Regions from separate parts of the Paenibacillus sp. FSL L8-0494 genome, predicted to be linked through region 2. Evidence: a T-box and tRNA genes for the amino acid it is inferred to sense, from the RefSeq annotation. Region 2 holds a T-box; the other holds one or more tRNA genes.

Region 1 (5,925 bases), 4.0 Mb from region 2:
ATTATTTATTTTGGGAGGCTGGAAGAGGATGAAGAAAATCGGGGCCATATTGCTGACTGCGTTACTGGCTGGTGGATTGCTGGCAGGCTGTGGGAACAAGACAGACAACACTACTGCTGAAGGTGGGAATGCTGGTGGAGGGACCATCAAGATTGGAGCAGACCTTGAGCTTACAGGCGGCCAGGCTTCCTTCGGTGATTCTGCACTCAAAGGGGCAAAGCTGGCGGTAAAAGAAATTAATGACGCAGGTGGAATACTAGGCAAAAAACTTGAACTGATTGAAGCGGATAATGCCTCCAAGTCGGAAGAGGCGACACGCGCAGCGCAAAAGCTGATTACTACCCATAAAGTTGTAGCTATTATCGGTGCAACTACATCTACGAATACACTCGGGATTGTTCCCGTTGCTCAAGAAAAAGGCATCCCGCTGGTTAGCTCCTCAGCCACCAATCCCAAAGTGACAGTTGATGAACGTACTGGAGATTTGAACGAATGGGTATTCCGGGCCTCTTTTATTGATCCTTTCCAAGGTGAAGTAATGGCTAACTTTGCTAAGGATACACTTAAAGCGAAGACGGCTGTTATTTATACGGATGCTTCAAGCGATTATTCCAAAGGGCTGCAGACCTTCTTTAAAGCAACGTTTACTAAGAACGGTGGCTCTATCTTAAGCGAAGAATCCTATCAACAAAAAGATTCTGATTTTAAAGCTGTATTAACACGTATTAAAGAAGCTAATCCCGATGTTATTTATCTTCCAGGCTATTATGAGGAGGTCGGCAAAATCGTAAAGCAAGCTCGCGAAATGGGGATCACCGTTCCGTTTATGGGCGGGGATGGCTGGGATTCACCTCAACTGGCTGAGATTGCCGGAGCGGATGCCCTAAACAATACGTTTATGTCCAATCACTATTCACCTGAAGATAGCTCGCCAGAAGTAAAATCGTTCGTAGATGCCTTCAAGGCTGCTAACGGTGATCTTGTTCCAGATGGGATGGCTGCGCTTGGATATGATGCTGTGAAACTAGTGGCAGACGCCATTACACGTGCGGATTCCACAGAACCTGAGAAGCTGAAGGATGCACTGGCGGGGACGAAGGATTTACAACTGGCCACGGGTAAAATCACAATGAATGAAACGCATGACCCGGTAAAAGCAGCTGTGGTGCTAAAGTTTGTAGATGGGGTACAAACCTTTGAGGCAAAAGTAAATCCATAAGCGTTGTGATTAGAGGCGCGTACCTTTATTGGTGCGCGTTTCTTTTAGTTTAAACTTTTTTCAAAAAAAGGCTTGTCAAAATTCTTATGGTTTGATATACTCATTTTTGTTGTGACAAGAAAATAACTTGTAAAGCATGGCCCGTTGGTCAAGGGGTTAAGACACCTCCCTTTCACGGAGGTAACATGGGTTCGAATCCCATACGGGTCATATTATGCGGTAGTGGTGGAATGGCAGACACGCTATCTTGAGGGGGTAGTGGGTGTATACCCGTGGAGGTTCGAGTCCTCTCTACCGCATACAAATAAAAAGTAAGAAACCCTTTGTTCGCAGAGGATTTCTTACTTTTTTTTATAAGATCAGAAGTGAAATTCAGTGGCCTCAGGTCATCTCTTAAAAGCCCCAGCATACTGGGGATAGAGCTGTCTTATGCAGTCTGGGCAGATATCATGGGTGAATTGCAAAGAAAGCTGATGCTTTAAGAAATGTTCAATGGTGATCCATTCATCCTTGGGATTACGAATACATTTACAGGAAGCACAGATTGGGATTAGCTCAAAAGATGATGGTAAGGTTGAACGGAGGTTTATGATCTCCGGATGAAGAGGTTCTTCTTTATAGGGGCCCACATCATATAGTGAAATTATAAAAGTGGCTTCTGGGTGCGGATCTGAGAGAAATGGATAGATCTCCAAACGGAAGATTCGTTTCCCTTTATTAGCGGTTTGTATGGAGAATTCGGAAGTATAAACCTGATGCTCTCTGCGGAGTATATATTTCACTGATTCATAAAGCTTGGCCCATTGATCGGGATCGATAATCACATCTTGCATGAGCTCTGAGTAATACGCACCAATCCATTTCTTATTAGTAGAAAGACCATATTCATGACTAAAGGCCTTCCACCTACTGTTGGTGAACTGGATAATCCCATGACTGTTGATCACCACCGCATTGTGCGGTAAAGCTTCAAGTGAATGGATAATGGAAGATGATAAGCATTTTGACAAAAGTCACCGCTCCCTCCTAGAGATCATTCAGGATGATAAGTTAACAAAGGGGGCCAGACGGTATTCTAACAGATACTTGTCACCTGAGTCGCCTCTTATCGTCACTCCAGCCATATGATATAATCGGATAATACATAACAATACTAATTATATACTTTTTTACGTTATTTTGCAATAGGAAATTACGTAAATAAGTAATTTATTTTTAGATGGAGGGCGATTCACCGATGCAGACCATATACGAACGTATAGAATACCTGATTAAGCAGAAAGGTTTGACCAAAAAATCATTCTGTGAGCAGTTAAATATCAGCACAGGTAATATGGGAGATTGGAAGCGGGGGAAGACTACTCCAGGAACACATAAGCTGATTGAGATCGGTGATTTTTTTCATGTTAGTCTGGACTGGCTTATTCTCGGCAAAGATACACCGGATACTGTACGAGAGAGCGGCGTAGACTATGATTTGAGTGATGTTCAGCTATCGGAAAGCCGAGTAGATGAATTGCTTCCAGCAGAAAAGAATTTTATCAAGGAATATATAGCTTTTGCTGAATATCGTAAACAGAAAATGGTCGACGAAGAATCTTAAAATCTGTATCTTTACTTTTGAGAAAAGTACATTTATAATAATGAATGTTGACCTCAAACAAATTTATGTTCTATGTTTAACACACCGCGCGGTAGTGGTGGAATGGCAGACACGCTATCTTGAGGGGGTAGTGGGTGTATACCCGTGGAGGTTCGAGTCCTCTCTACCGCATACAGAATGAAGAAAGAGGCCTTGCGATGCAAGGCTTCTTTTTTTGTACATTCCTCAATCACATAACCTACTTCTTTACAAGCGGCACGCATAGATTGGCTTCGAATCCTTCATCATCCGGACCGGACTTCTCCGTGTATTGGATGTAAAAGACTCCATCAGGGTTGAACTTATAACCGGAATCCGGCAGCCATTCATTATGTATATAATTCCAGGTGTGTTGAAAAGCCAACTGAGGGAAACCTTTTGCAGTAAATATAGCATAGGTAGACGCAGGAATTTTCTTATGAACAAGGCCTTCAGGGATACAATCTAACTGCTCGACTTCAACACCAAGGAAAAAATCAGTATCCCATGCGGTATGCTCCCACAGTTTAGGCACGGATGTACGGTTCTGAAATAGACCGAGATAACAACCGCTGCTTTGAACTTTTGTGGGTATAGCATCAAATTTTGCATCAATATCCAGCTCGCCAAAAACATATTCCCAAAGATTCGCGTATGGCTCCCCGGATGAGTTTACATTTGCCCAGCCAATAACATTTAGTTCGGGTATATCAAGCAGTTGAACAGTCACCGATTATCCCTCCCAGAAAAAATATTCCAACAATATTATAAAATATTCCAAGAGATTAAAGGGTGCTGATATATAGCGATATTATGACGTTCTTTCAAGTTGAAAAGGATACTTTACCGCATAACAACAGGGGGGGGCTGTGTGATGTGGTGAGTATCCTTTTACTAAAGAATTATTTTAAAAGCTTGGAAATATCGGATTCGATCTGCTGTGGAGTGGTTTTAGGAGCAAACCGTTTTAGAACACGGCCATCTTGGTCAACTAGAAACTTCGTAAAGTTCCATTTCACGTTTTTTGAGCCTAAGACACCAGGGGCTTCCTTAGATAAGTATTTGAATAATGGATGTGCTTCATCACCTTTTACATCAATCTTCTCGAACATAGGAAAGGTTACCCCATAATTAATCTCACAGTATTCCGCAATTTCATCACTTTCGCCAGGCTCTTGTCCAGCAAATTGATTGCTTGGAAATCCTAATACTTCGAACCCGCGGTCCTTAAACTTCTCGTACACTTCCTGAAGACCTTTATACTGGGGAGTAAATCCACATTTGCTGGCAGTATTCACAACCAGGAGTACTTTACCTTTGTACTTTGACAATGATTCCTCTTCACCCTTAAGAGTGTTGACCTCAAAATCATAAATACTCATGGATGACACCTCCATAGCTAATTTAAGTTTTTAACAATTTAATTGTACACTATTTATGGTCTGGAGCCAAATAAGAAAGTATTATGAATCATTCCTCATCTTCGTTTCAAATCATACCTGTTGTTTAAAGTATAAAGTATGAGCATGACCAATACAGCTTGATGAAGGAGAAGATGACTCATGAAAGCATTATACACAGCAACTACAACAGTCCATGGCGGTCGTGAAGGCTCCATTGAATCCTCGGATGGCGTGTTAAAGCATAATCTAAGCATGCCTAAAGAGCTTGGAGGACCGGGAGGTTCTGGTACCAATCCAGAGCAATTATTCTCGGCTGGTTATGGAGCGTGTTACGAGAGTGCACTAGCGAATATCGCTCGTAAAGAGGGCGTGAAACTCCATGACGTGGAGGTAACTTGTAATGTGTCCATTGGGAAGGATGACAGTGATGGAGGCTTTAGACTAGCTGTGAGAATGGATGTGAAGCTGCCAGGGATTGAGCATGACAAAGCAGAGGAACTGGCGAAGAAGGCTCACGAATTCTGTCCTTACTCCAAAGCAACCAGAGGTAATATCGAGGTTGAATTAAAGATTGTTGATTAAATGTATCTGTATATATTTTATGGAAATAATGGCTAAATAGAGACGTAAATCATAAAAGAGTAATAAATAGCTGCCGTGTTAGGCGTCTTTGGTTGACATCACCCTTAAAATTCTTTAATATGTCTAAGTATCTGAGAATGTGCCTGCGTGTGCAATTTACAACCAAAAATTTAAATAATGGGTGATGAAGATGTCTTACAGACCGAATATTACGAATGTGACCAAAGCCAGCAGCAACGATAAGGAAGGATTGTACGAGTTCATTATCAAGCTTGCTGATGGAACGGAGTGCCGCGCGTTTTATCATCGGTTTCCGGAATGGAAAATGACGAACATCAGCCGCCTGCTTAAAACTCCATGTCCAATTTGCCGCAAAGATTTCATCTGCAAATGCATGGAGGCATTCACTGCTGATTTCGAAGGGCAAATGATCGGGGATCAATGGATTGAGAAAGCAATCGCAGAATAATTAAAGAACGGCACTTGATGGCGCGGGAGGATATCCCGCGTTTTTGTTTACCCAAAAAAGCAGAAATTTACGCCTTTAAGACGGAGGGGGAGCCATGAACGAAGAACTGAACCTTATGAAAGATAAGTCCATTGTATTGATAGACGGAGTGTGTCATCTTTGCCAGGGGGTAGTTCGTTTCATTATCCCGCGTGACCCCGAGGCTAAATTTCTATTCGCACCTTTACAGAATGAAATTGCGGCAAATCTAATGAAAGAGTCCGGACTTCAGCCTGGACAATTAAACACGGTGATTTTACTGGAGAACGGAGTGTATTATACAGAGTCGGCCGCTGTGCTAAGAATTGCCCGTAAATTGAGATTTCCTTGGCCTGCCGCATACGCGTTCATCTTAGTACCACGCCCATTACGCAATGCCCTTTATCGGTATATAGCTAAGAACCGCTATCGTTGGTTCGGACGTGATGAGCAGTGTATGCTCCCTACCCCAGAGATCAAACGGAGATTTTTGTAAACCATAATCTGGGAGAATGTTATAATGAAACTATAAATTGGTATAGTTTTTTCATATTATGACTAGGGGTGAACGAATAGTGAAACGGAAAGGGCTTCTGCTTTTTATAGTCATGTT
Region 2 (5,925 bases):
TGAAGAAGACGGCACACTAAGCTCGCTGGACGACCTGTTCTCCGGGGATGATATGACTCAGGATTTCCCGCAAATTCATGCGTCGTCTTAACTATGAATCTTGCTTTGTAAGCAAGACTGCTCTATGTACTTAAGCGTCAATTTCCTTTCAGCTGAAATCAGTTGCAAGGTTATTGACGCTTTTTTGTGTGTTTGATGGTTATTTTGCTGCGGCCATACATATACTTATTTACGAAGCTAGTCCAGGCTCTACCGCAGGAGGGTACTCTCATGGAACAATGGTCCCAAAGTAAATGGTTCCGCTGGATGATCGGAGTGCTGCTATCCCTGATCATTTTGTATTTTGTTTGGTTGCTTCGTCCGATGCTGCAGGGGATTTTTGTATTTTTAAAGGCAATCCTCGCTCCATTTCTGGCAGCTATGATTATTTCCTATGTGCTGAATCCCGTGGTTAGTATGCTGGCCGGACGGAAGATGCCGCGTAGCGTAGCTGTTCTACTTATATATGCAGTGTTTCTAACGGCGATTACCGTGATCGCCATCAACCTTATCCCGATGTTTATTGAGCAGCTTGAAGAATTAAATGAACATCTGCCTGAGATCACACTGCAAGCCCAGGGGCTGATGAGCCATATGAATACAAGGCTAATACCGCCTGGGGTTGAAATGGGGATGAACAACTGGTTTTTTCAACTGGAGAATCGTCTGGCCGAAGGGATTTCGCATTTTCTCGATAATATAGGGACAACGATTAACTTGCTGTTCAATGCTTTTATCGTGCCGTTTCTGGTGTTCTATATTTTGAAGGATTTTGACGTATTTGAACGGACGGTGGTCTCTTGTCTGCCCCGCGCACGCCGCAAGTCTATTGTTACTTTGTTAAAAGATATCGATGCTGCGCTCGGCAATTACATTCGCGGACAATTTCTGGTCTGCATCATTATAGGTGTGCTTGCCTATATCGGCTATGCCATCGTCGGAATGCCTTATGCCTTACTGTTCGCCAGTGTGGTGGCAGTATTTAATATTGTTCCGTATATGGGTCCTTTTCTAGGGGCTGCACCTGCCATTGTGATGGCTTCGACCGTCTCTTTTCGATTAGTTCTACTGGTTGCTGTGGTAAACACTTTATGCCAAATTGTGGAGAGCAATATTATTTCTCCACAGGTCGTAGGCAGGACGCTACATTTGCATCCGCTGCTTATTATCTTCGCATTGCTGGTAGGTGGTGAACTGGCAGGGATGATTGGACTTATCCTTGCTGTACCGTTCTTTGCAGCTGCAAAAGTCGTAATTCAACACTTTATGGCGTTTTTAATCAAACGAAAGCCCGTATAAAGGGATAATCATTGACTATTGATAACAGTTTTGTATATAATGTTGGGGAATATTACTGATGACTCAGTATATAGTTGTTCGATGATGAGGAGTATTAATTCTATACCGTTATTGCAGAGAGCCGACACTAAGGTGCGAGTCGGTTAACGGAACAGAGTGAACTCACCTCGGAGTAACGGTGCAAGTTTACAGGATATCCATAAGAGATAATGGATGTCATGAATGAACCGCCGTCGCCTCACCCCCGCTAAAGGGTGCAAAGTGAGTGGCAGAATAAAGTATATTCGCCGCTAACTAGGGTGGTACCACGGGAATTATAACCTCTCGTCCCTAGCGATAATACGCTAGGGATGGGAGGTTTTTTTGTAAATATAAGAGAGTATACGTTTTACGCAATACTTCATGTCTTATATTTCCCGCATAAACGCTTACCGTCCTTATAAGGACACCGAAGGTGTATATGCTTGGTTAAGAAATAAGAAATCTAAGAAGTAACACTCCAAGGAGGAGCAGACAATGAGCGACAATCAAACAAATAGCACACCCGCTGGTGGTTACCGGGCGCAGACTATTGAGCCGAAATGGCAAAAGTTCTGGGATGAGAACAAAAGCTTTAAGACAGGAGAAGATCCTGAAAAACCCAATTTTTATGCACTGGATATGTTTCCGTATCCTTCAGGTGCAGGACTGCACGTAGGTCATCCAGAGGGTTACACAGCGACTGATATCGTTTCTCGCTACAAGCGGATGCGCGGTTTCAATGTATTGCATCCGATGGGCTGGGATGCTTTTGGACTTCCGGCAGAGCAGTATGCGATGGATACCGGCCAGCATCCACGTGATTTTACCGATAAGAACATCGATAATTTCCGTCGTCAGATCAAATCGCTGGGTTTCTCCTACGATTGGGACCGCGAGATCAGCACGACAGATCCGGATTATTATAAATGGACACAATGGATTTTTATCCAGTTGTATAACAAAGGCCTGGCTTATGTAGCAGAAGTACCTGTTAACTGGTGTGAGGCACTGGGTACGGTACTTGCCAACGAAGAGGTTATCGATGGTAAAAGTGAGCGCGGCGGTCACCCGGTCGTGCGCAAACCGATGCGTCAATGGATTCTGAGAATTACAGAGTACGCTGAGCGTTTGCTGGAGGATCTGGAAGAACTGGATTGGTCCGAAAGCATCAAGGATATGCAGCGCAACTGGATCGGGAAATCAACAGGTGCAGAAGTGAACTTTAACATTGAAGGTCACAAGGCTAACCTGACCGTGTTTACTACACGTCCAGATACACTGTTCGGAGCAAGTTACTGCGTACTGGCACCAGAGCATGAGCTTGTTGATGTGATTACCACTGAAGCTCAGCGTGCTGCTGTGGCAGAATATCGTGAAAAAGCTTCTCGTAAAAGCGATCTGGAGCGTACGGATTTGGCAAAAGAGAAGAGCGGTGTCTTCACAGGCGCATATGCAATTAATCCTGTGAATGGTGCGAAGGCGCCAATCTGGATTGCAGATTATGTGCTTGCTGGTTACGGAACGGGAGCAATCATGGCAGTTCCGGGTCACGATACACGCGACTGGGAATTTGCTAAACAATTCGGCCTGAATATCGTGGAAGTCGTTCAAGGCGGCAACGTTGAAGAAGAGGCTTATTCCGGAGATGGTCCGCATGTCAATTCTGATTTCCTGAATGGACTCAAGAATGAAGAAGCGATTGCGAAGATGATTGCTTGGTTGGAAGAAAAGGGCGTAGGTAAAGGCAAAGTAACCTATCGTCTGCGTGACTGGCTGTTTAGCCGCCAACGCTACTGGGGAGAGCCCATTCCAATTCTGCATTTGGAAGACGGCACAATGAAGACTGTTCCGGTTGATCAGCTGCCGCTGGTACTGCCGGATGTAGATGCGATCAAACCTTCGGGTACAGGGGAATCTCCACTTGCGAATGTAACAGAGTGGGTGGAAACTATTGATCCTGAGACTGGCATGAAGGCTCGCCGCGAGACGAACACCATGCCGCAATGGGCGGGCAGCTGCTGGTATTACCTGCGTTATATTGATCCGAAAAACGATCAAGAGCTGTGCTCCCCTGAGAAGCAAAAAGCATGGCTTCCAGTAGATCTGTATATTGGTGGAGCGGAGCATGCCGTGCTTCACTTGCTCTATGCACGTTTTTGGCACAAGGTGCTTTATGATCTCGGCGTTGTTGAAACAAAAGAACCTTTCCATAAGCTGGTTAACCAAGGTATGATTCTTGGAAATAATAATGAAAAAATGAGTAAATCACGCGGAAATGTCATCAACCCGGATGAGATTGTGGAAGCTTTTGGTGCAGATACACTACGTGTGTATGAAATGTTTATGGGCCCTCTGGAAGCAACCAAACCTTGGAATGAAAAGGGTGTAGAAGGAGTTCACCGTTTCTTGTCCCGTGTATGGCGCCTGTTCGTGAGTGAAGATGGTAAGCTGAGCACCAAAATCACAGCAGACGGTGGCACTGACGAGTTCAAACGCACTTGGCACAAGACCATTAAGAAGGTCACTGATGATTTCGAGCATCTGCGTTTCAATACCTCAATTAGCCAGTTGATGATTTTTATTAACGATGCTTATAAGCAAGAAACTTTGTCCCAAGAAGCTGCTGAACACTTCGTACAAATGTTGTCACCACTGGCGCCTCACATCGCTGAAGAGCTGTGGCAGCTGCTCGGTCACGAAGGAAGTATCAGCTACGTGGCTTGGCCAACGTATGATGAAGCATGGACGGTGGATGCTGAGGTTGAAATCGTTATTCAGGTAAATGGTAAAATCGTACAACGCGCGTTGATCCCGCAGGATATGGGTCAAGAAGAGATGCAAGCTCATGCGTTGTCACTCCCGAATGTGAGTGCAGCAGTAGAAGGTAAAACCGTACGCAAGATCATTGCGGTTCCTGGCAAGCTTGTAAATATCGTAGTGGGTTAAGCGAAGAACGCAATAATGCCCGCAGCAACGGAGAATTCCGTGCTGCGGGTTTTATTGTTTTCTAACGGTCTACAGGACTTTGAATAATACCGTCATGCCCAAATAATGCATCCAGCTTGGTGACATCCTCATCGTATTTATCATGCGTAGTCATGATGAGACGTTCGAATACGCCCTCAAGGCTAATGCGAAGATGGTTCAGTGCCTCTGCGGTAATCCCGCCACGGACAGCTACACGTTCTTGGAGCTCTTGCGGGGTGAATTCTCCTTCTGTCAGCAGCTTGCCTGTTCCAAGCAGCATTTCACCTGCAAGCCGGCTGATTAACGTCTCTTCAATCCCGGTAACTTCCACCGCAGCTTCAATCCAGCGTTCAATGAAATAGCTCAAGAACGCAGGTCCGCAGCTGGAGAAATCAGAAGCGATTCGGGTATGGGCCTCTTGAATTTCCAAAGGAACACCTATGAAAGACAACAGCTGCAGCAGCACAAGCCTGTCTTCTTTATTAAGCCTGCTGCCAAATATGCACAGTGATGTCCCACTTTTGACACAGTGTGTAATGCTGGGGATGATCTTGGCTATTTTGGACGGCAAAGCGGATTCCAGATGTTGCAATTGAACGGGACTTGTAATGGATACGACGATTTGATCGCTGCGGAGATAAGGGCCAATCTCATCTGTTAAGGTTTTGAATTCCAGCGGTTTTACACATAAAAAAACAATGTCACTTCCAGTCGCTGTTTCACTATTGCTTCCGCATAAGTTTATGCCGGGATGACGATCTTCTAGCTCCAGCAGTTTATTCAGACTGCGGTTGCTGGCGAGTACATCGCACGGATTCAGGGCTCCGGAAGAAAGAAAGGCGTCAATCAGCAGGCTGCCCATGCTGCCTGTTCCGATAAATCCTACTTTCACCTGTGGTTCCTCCTTTCTAGCGTTGCTTTTTTACTAACTGACATGAATGCTCTTCGTTATATGTATGCAGGATAGACTTGGACAGATGACAGGTTTTGTATGAATTATTAAAGGAGTTTCCAGCCGCAGGAATGTATGAAGATTCACAAAAAGGCATAAGAAGAATTTTTGTGAGGAGGAAAGTGATATGAATAAAGGGAGTATCGTGCTAGGAGTGGCTGCTGCTGTAATAGGAAGTGGGCTATTCTGGGCGGCGGGAAGCAAGGGCGATTCCGGGATTGCCGGGTGGGAGACTTTGAATGTTGGTATGGAGCAAGCTGTTGGAATCGCTGAGTCTGGTGACGCTCCAGCTGCTGGGGGCAGTGAGGGAGGTCATCAGACGAAAGGAAATAAGCAACATTTAGAGAAAGATGCAGGGCAGGCTGAAGCTGCTGGGAATGTTGAAGACGGTGAGAAGGTTAAGGAGGCTGCGCAAGCAGAAGAAGCAGAAGAAGCAGAACAAGCAGAACAAGCAGAACAAGCTGTCCAAACTTCGGCAGATGAAAAAGCTACGGCAGCCGCTGCGGGGGAGCGAGCAAAAGGAGCGGGCCAAACACCAACGGCAGAAGGTCAAACACCAACAGGGGCAGAAGTTCAAACGCCAAACATTGCAGGAAAGCAAACGTCGGCAGGGGATAAAGCTGTTGCGGCTAAGGAGGCGACTGAGC

Evidence for each region. A T-box is a leader RNA that pairs with one kind of tRNA and senses whether it is charged. The one in region 2 lies ahead of leuS (leucine--tRNA ligase), so its partner is inferred to be a tRNA-Leu.
Region 1: it encodes a tRNA-Leu, which carries the amino acid that the T-box ahead of leuS (leucine--tRNA ligase) is inferred to sense. The anticodon was not compared.

What each region holds. Positions count from the first base shown of each region.
Region 1 is NZ_JBBOPQ010000001.1:1,358,495-1,364,419, forward strand. It holds gene NYE35_RS06035 (ABC transporter substrate-binding protein) at 29-1,219, shown strand; tRNA gene NYE35_RS06040 (tRNA-Glu) at 1,358-1,429, shown strand; tRNA gene NYE35_RS06045 (tRNA-Leu) at 1,436-1,518, shown strand; gene NYE35_RS06050 (hypothetical protein) at 1,606-2,229, opposite strand; gene NYE35_RS06055 (helix-turn-helix domain-containing protein) at 2,457-2,822, shown strand; tRNA gene NYE35_RS06060 (tRNA-Leu) at 2,911-2,993, shown strand; gene NYE35_RS06065 (GyrI-like domain-containing protein) at 3,061-3,570, opposite strand; gene NYE35_RS06070 (glutathione peroxidase) at 3,743-4,222, opposite strand; gene NYE35_RS06075 (organic hydroperoxide resistance protein) at 4,403-4,825, shown strand; gene NYE35_RS06080 (hypothetical protein) at 5,016-5,294, shown strand; gene NYE35_RS06085 (thiol-disulfide oxidoreductase DCC family protein) at 5,389-5,808, shown strand; gene NYE35_RS06090 (copper amine oxidase N-terminal domain-containing protein) at 5,888-5,925, shown strand, end outside.
Region 2 is NZ_JBBOPQ010000001.1:5,388,466-5,394,390, reverse strand. It holds gene NYE35_RS24470 (hypothetical protein) at 1-91, shown strand, start outside; gene NYE35_RS24465 (AI-2E family transporter) at 271-1,338, shown strand; T-box leader at 1,411-1,673, shown strand; gene leuS (leucine--tRNA ligase) at 1,855-4,305, shown strand; gene comER (late competence protein ComER) at 4,367-5,218, opposite strand; gene NYE35_RS24450 (ComEA family DNA-binding protein) at 5,406-5,925, shown strand, end outside.